2 regions of the Desulfovibrio sp. 7SRBS1 genome follow, and region 2 is predicted to be linked to the other one. Evidence: predicted binding sites of a transcription regulator. Region 2 holds the regulator's gene; the other holds the start of a gene.
The links. The regulator sigma-54, encoded in region 2, starts transcription at its own class of promoters, with help from an activator protein. The targets are predictions, from matches to a motif close to CTGGCACGGNNNNTGCTT.
Positions count from the first base shown of each region.

Region 1 (3,424 bases), 3.7 Mb from region 2:
TTTTAGCCCTTTTGAGAAACTTGATGGCCCCGTCATACAGCAGAATCAGAATATCCGCCGGTGTGGTTGTTGCAACCTGAGTCTGCAAATATTTTTGGGCAGCATTATTCATAAATCATCCCCCGGGGTTATCCTTTGGTCAATTGAGAAATCTGGCTTTGCAGCTGTGTCAGTATGCTGTTGTACTTGCCCAGCGTTGTTTCCAGCCGCGCCCATTTCATCTTGAGGGTTTTCTCCATAGAGGAGAGGCGGCGTTCTTCACGGTCTATCTTTTTATCAATGCCATCAATGATGTCCTGATAGTTGTCTTCCAGTACCTTAAGGGTTCCGTCGTTCTCGTTGGTCATCTCACCAAGAGTTTCAACCATCTCGCCAACCTTGCCGAGCTTGACCCGGATGGTTCCCTTATAGTCGGTCGTGTCGGAAAAGTCTGTTATCCGGATGGACATACCTTTGGCCGGTCCATCCGCAGCAGTCAGTTCCTTGGTGCTGGAATCGTACGTTGCAGGGTAACCGCCAATGGTGGCTCCGCTTTGCATAACTCCACCCGAGATGGAAAAACGGACATCATAGGATCCGGCCTGGGTGGTGCCTTTGATCAATGAACCAAAGATGAACTTGTCCGAATCGCTGACGCCTTCGTAATTGGCGGAAAAAAGATCGGCTACAGCGTCGAGGTGGTTGTCCAGTGCATCTTTGAGCTTTTCCTCATCAATAACCAGCAAGCCTTTGGTGGCGGAACCGGAATCGGCATCGGTAAGTATACCGAGCTGGGCGAGCGTAGAGTAGTAGTCTCCCTGTCCGGTGGATTTATCCCACGGCAGAAAACCAATTGCAGACACTGCTGTAACGTTTTCAAGCTTGCTTTCAATCATCTGCAGGCCATAGTTGCCTGTCAGCAAACTTCCCTTGCCCGTCGTCTTGTCAACCTCCGTCAACTTCTGAAGGGCCGTTCGTATCTCATTCACCTTGTCCACAAAGGCCTTGATGTTCTCCTTGATGGTTTCCTTATCCTGAGTGATCGTAATGTTGATCGTCTCGCCCACGTCCGCTTTTTTCAGGGTCAGCTTAACCCCTGGAATAATGTCGGTAATGTAGTTGGTATCACGCAGATAGTTGATGCCGTCCACATTCACCAAAGCGTCGTGCGCCGTCTTCATTCGGGGGACGGCGTCGGAAGTGAAGCCCGTCAGGGTCGTCGAACCATCAATGGAAATCTCATGGTCGCTGCCAAGGTCCATCCCGAGAATTCTGAGCCTGTAGACATCGTCGGCCATTTTCACGACTTCCGCCCGTATGCCGGGGTTGTCGCTATCTCGGGTAATGAGGTTGGCAAGGCCTTCAAGAGTCGTATTGGAAGCAACGTCCACGGTCACGGTATTGCCGTCGTAGGTATAGACGAACTGGCCGCCGTTGGAGGTCAAGATCGCATCTTCCGCAGTATAGTAATTCGCACTGATCCGCACTTCGTTTTCCGCCAGCAAACCGATGACGATGGAATGCGAACCTTCCATGGCATCGGCGTCGGCTGTGGCCGAAAGCGCAGTGCTGCTTGTGGACGAAACCGCCTTCTCCACAAATTCTTCAGGAGTATCCAATTTCTGCAGGGTACTTTTCAACTCCACCATGGTGGTGTTGAGCTCGTCGAAGGCCTTCATCTTGGTTTCCCAAGAAGCACGCCACGTTTCCATGCGTTTCTTCTGGATGCCCTCAACCTTGAGGAGCTGCTCGGTAATGGAATCGAAGTCCGTTCCGGAACCAAGCCCCGTAAAGTGGATACCTCCAGAAATCTGATCGCTACCCAGATCGTTGCTCATTACGTTTGTCTCCCAGGCATTAATTTCCTAACGGAACCTTGCACCTGGATGGAAAGCACAATACATGCCAACCTGTTCACTCCAGCGTGGCCTCCTGTCGGAAGCCGCTCAGGGCGCGTTTTGCGCGAGAAGTGAATGATTTCCATACCTATCTTATCGGCAACATATGAAATTTATTTACGGCCTACTGGTAATTTTGTCGGAATGAGGCGAAACGGCAGGGACTGAAAAAATAGAAATATTACGTCATCCGGCAGGATGAGGACGTTTTCAGGAAGCAAGACGGCTGATAAAAAAAGGAGAGCGGCAAATAAAAAATCAGAGAGCGAAACACAAAAAAGGATTCAAGCCCAAAGAAATTACAAACAACGCGTATTCTTCATATGCGAGGATTTGAATCCTTTGAAGCAACGACGTTATACTGCCGTTTTCAGCAAACTGAGGCCCGCCGAAGCGGGCCTCGCGGTTGTCCATAAACTTTGTGCGAACAGGGAACCTACTAGCCGCCGATGAGCTGCATAGCCATTCTGGGCAGGCTGTTGGCCTGGGAAAGCATGGCAGTTGCGGACTGGCTGAGGATCTGGTTGCGAACAAACTGGGTCATTTCCGTGGCAACGTCCACATCGGAGATCTGAGATTCTGCGGCCTGCAGGTTTTCAGCCTGGATCTGGAGGTTGGTGACGGTGTTTTCCAGACGGTTCTGCATCGCACCCAGATTTGCCCGAATCTTGTCCTTGGACACGATGGCTGCATTGATCTTGTCGAGAGACTTCTGCGCCAGCTCCTGAGTGGAGATGGAGTTACCGGCAGCCAGACCGACACCCAGGGCGGAAGCCGTGGAGTTGCCGATCTCGATGTGGTAGTAGTCTTCCGACGAATCGTTGCCGGAACCGAAGTGGACCTTCAGCTTACCGGTGGAAACCAGCCCCGAGCCGCTGTGCGTGCCGGACAGGTTGCCGTTGAGCAGATAGATGCCGTTGAAGTCCGTTGCGTTGGCGATACGTGTGATTTCCGAAGCCATTGCCTGGTATTCGGAGTCGATGATGCCTCTCTGCGTGGAGTTGTAAGTACCGGTCGAAGCCTGTTCGGCCAGTTCCTTCATGCGGATGAGCTTTTCATCGACGACGCCGAGCGCGCCGTCAGCAGTCTGAATCAGCGAAATAGCGTCGTTGGCGTTACGAACGCCCTGGTTGGTTGCGGTGATGTCGGCCCGCATCAATTCACGAATAGCCAGACCGGCGGCATCATCAGCAGACGAGGTGATGCGAAGACCAGATGACAGGCGGTTGGTGGACGTGCTCAATGCGTTGTACGCAGAGTTCAAGTTCCGAGTCGCAGTCATCGCCATCATGTTGTGATTAATTACCATTGCCATTTGTACTTCCTCCTTGAAGTAATTACCGGCTTCCTTGCCGGCAGTACCAAAATAAACGGGACCTTTTGTTTCAATGAACCACCGTTGACTGCCTCATCGTCCAGTAGGGAAAAAACTTTAGAAAAAAAGTGGTTTTTTTTATTCTTGCAGAAAATAAGTATAACATATTGATATTGCATATAAAAAATAAAACACAGCGTGCATGATTCAAAAAAAAGGGCCTGTGGCCCAT
Region 1 is NZ_JBJKFD010000001.1:3,895,658-3,899,081, reverse strand. It holds gene fliS (flagellar export chaperone FliS) at 1-112, opposite strand, end outside; gene fliD (flagellar filament capping protein FliD) at 129-1,817, opposite strand; gene ACI0FJ_RS17240 (flagellin) at 2,317-3,192, opposite strand.
Region 1: the regulator sigma-54 is predicted to act here: its motif matches at 1,871-1,888, upstream of fliD (flagellar filament capping protein FliD).

Region 2 (3,424 bases):
GCCCCGGAAAGCCCGGAAAGTATGACCACGGTCAATTTTTCGGTCGCATCCTCATCAGTCATCGCACCCTCCTGCACGGCTCCAGCATCCTTTGCTGCAACTTTACCCGTGCTTAGAAAAAAGGGGTGCGGTTTCCCCGCACCCCTTGCTGTTTTCATTGTTCCGGCACGACGCTTAGGTCGCGGCGATAAGCTTATGAAGCTCGCCTGGGTCGGCCTGCATAAGGCTGTCTCTGAAGCCCTCGTTTTTAAGCAGCCTCGAGATATGCGCCAATATTCGCAGGTGTGTTCCCGTGGTCTGCTCCGGAGCCAGAACCATGAAGAAAATATGACATGGTTTGTGGTCCAGGGCCTGGAAATCCACCCCCTTGGCGCTGCGGCCAAAGATCAGCAGAATCCGTTCCAGTTCTTCAAGCTTGCCATGGGGAATGGCTATACCATCTCCAATTCCCGTCGTGCCGATTCTTTCCCTTTCCAGAAGTATGTCCAGCGCATGCTGCACGTCCACTCCGGGAACGTTTTGCAAAGGTTCAAGCAGTTCGCGCAAAGCCTCCTGCTTGTTTTCAGCCTTCATGTCGGCCAGCACATACTCTGGTTCCAGATACTCACCAAGTTTCATGATCGTGTTACATCCCGGGGTCGATAAGACCAAAATCCCCGTCGTTCCGCTTGTACAAAACGTTTACCCGCTCGTTGGCGGCATTGCGAAACACAAGGAATTCGTAATTGAGCGAATGAAGCTTCATGGCCGCCTCATCGAGGTCCATGGGCTTTACTTCAAACTTGTCCGAATGAACGATGGCCGGCCTCCGGCTCCCATCGTCCGAACCGCCAGTAAGCACAGCCTCCATCCGCCCGACCTTATCGGACATGGCATCACGGCGACTTTGCTTCTTAGCCTTGCTCTTCTTCACCTGGGCGACGACCTTGTCCAGGACCATGTCGGTGGTGGCGTACATGTCTTCGCTTTCCTCGTAAGCGGAAAGATGCAGATTATCTGCAACGACAATGACTTCCGCCATTTGCCTGAACTTCTCCACAGACAAATTGACCTGAACGTCTACGTTTTCCAGATTGTTGAAGTACTTGGCCAGCTTGCCAAACCGGTTGGAGGCGTAGTTCTTCAAGTGGTCAGAGGGCTCGAAGTTCTTGAAATTAAACGCCATGTTCATAGGCTACCTCCTAATTTCGGTTACGCAACTCAGAAATATTGCTTCCGCTTGCTCGACGATGCAATGCCGAGCGCCGTGCGGTATTTGGCAACAGTCCGACGGGCAATGTTGACCTGTAGTTTCTCCTTGAGCATTTCTGCGATCTTCTCGTCAGAGAATGGCTTTTTGGGGTTCTCGTCGTCCACTATTTTTTTAATGAGCGCCTTCACGCTTTCCGAACCTACCTGACTGCCGTCGTCGAGATCCAAAGCGCTGTTGAAAAAGAACTTCAATTCAAAAGTACCGTGCGGCGTGGCCACGTACTTGCTTGTGGTAATGCGGCTGACCGTCGACTCGTGCATGGAGATGTCGTCAGCCACATCCTTGAGGATGAGCGGCTTGAGCCGCGTTACGCCTTCCTCGAAAAAATCCCTCTGAAATTTGAGCAGACTTTCTATTACTTTGTAAAGGGTACGTTGCCGCTGGTACAGGCTCTTCATAAGCCAGACGGCAGACCGCATCTTTTCTTGGAAAAAGTCCTTGTCCGCACCGGCTCCGCCGCTCTTCAGGCTGTCGGAGTAGGAGTCGTTGATCTGCAGCTTGGGCAACCCGTCGTCATTGAGCACGATGACAAAATCATCCTCGTACTTGTACACATAGGCGTCCGGGCTGACGTAAATAGGATCTTCAGATCCAAAACTCGCTCCGGGCATGGGATCAAGGGTCTGGATCGTCTCAAGATAATCATGCAACTCTTCCATGGTCATCTTGAACTTGCGCAACAACGGCTTGTAGCGACGCTTTTCCAGATCTTCCAGGTGGTCGCCGACCAGGGAAAGAAGCACAGGGTCTTGGTATTCTTCAACTTCCAGCTGAATCAAAAGACACTCACGGGGCGTACGTGCGGCAATACCTACCGGATCGAGACGCTGAACGCGGTGAAGAACGCGCTCTACATCTTCAACGTCCGAGTCGGTCTCGCTGGCGATTTCCTCCACGTCGGCCTGCAGATAGCCCAGCCTGTCGAGGTTGCCGATAATATGTTCGCCGATGAGAACTTCATGTTCCGTAAGGTCGGAAAGACGCATCTGCCAGGCGATGTGTCCTTCCAAAGATGGCTTGGAAGAAAGACGAGCCTCGAAACTCATGCCCTCTTCGGGCACTTCGGCATTGCGGGACATGGACTGCTTGGCCGTGCTTGAAAACTCGCCAAGATAGTCTTCCCAATCCGCATCACGCAAAGCGGTTACAGACTCATCAGCCGCCGTAGCCGGTGAAACGTCTTCCGCCTTCGACGTTTGCACGTCGCCCGCATCGTCCGATCCGGAAACTTCGGCGACAACAGGCCCTTCTTCCAGAAAAGGATTTTCCAGAAGTTCCTGCTGCACCGTCTCCATCAATTCGAGGCGGGAAAGCTGAAGAAGTTTGATAGCCTGCTGCAACTGCGGCGTCATCACCAGCTGTTGCGTGAGCTTTAATTGTTGCCTGAGTTCGAGACCCATTATGAAGTACGTTATCTCCAGATAAAAAGCTGTACAGGAACTGGCCAGAGTAAAAAATAAGCACTCCGACAAGCCCCGACAAGACTGATCTTACAGGTTTTTCCCTACCTGTTACTCGTGAATCCAATATGCCATACTCTGCCCCAGTATGCAACAAAAAGGCCAAAATGTTCCCATAAAAGAAAAAAATGCAGCATCCCTGCGGTTGCCAGGTCGTCTCCCCCTTTTCGCTACGAAATCTTCATGCGCCCTTTCCCATTTTCCAATTCTAAAAAAAGCCCGCCACCTCACGATGACGGGCTGTTTTTTACCCGCTTTCAGCTCTAAGAAAAAGGCTCAGGCCTTGTATCCGATGGCCCGCAAAAATCCTTTGCGAGCGGCAATGTCATCCTCGGTTTCGATCCCGGCAGAAGTAAAACCGTCAATTACTCCCATAATCCCCCGCCCCTGATCGGTTTCCGCCACAATGACCTGTACAGGGTTGGCTGTGCAGCAGAACAGGCGGACGACTTCAGGAACGTTCATCAGGGTGTTCTTTATATTGATGGGGAACATGTCGCGCATAAAGATGATGAAGCTGTGCCCGCACGACAGGGTGTACGCATTCTTCCTGGCCAGTTCCACCAGCTCATCGTCCGTGCCCGACCACCGCACCAGGCATTTGTCCGAGGCCTCGCAAAAGGCGATACCGAATTTCGCCCCCGGGACCGTGCCCACGACAGCCTCGTGCAGGTCTTCCACCGTTTTGATAAAATGAGACATTCCCAGAACC
Region 2 is NZ_JBJKFD010000001.1:161,845-165,268, reverse strand. It holds gene rapZ (RNase adapter RapZ) at 1-62, opposite strand, end outside; gene ACI0FJ_RS00845 (PTS sugar transporter subunit IIA) at 175-618, opposite strand; gene hpf (ribosome hibernation-promoting factor, HPF/YfiA family) at 626-1,171, opposite strand; gene rpoN (RNA polymerase factor sigma-54) at 1,201-2,652, opposite strand; gene ACI0FJ_RS00830 (adenosine-specific kinase) at 2,989-3,424, opposite strand, start outside.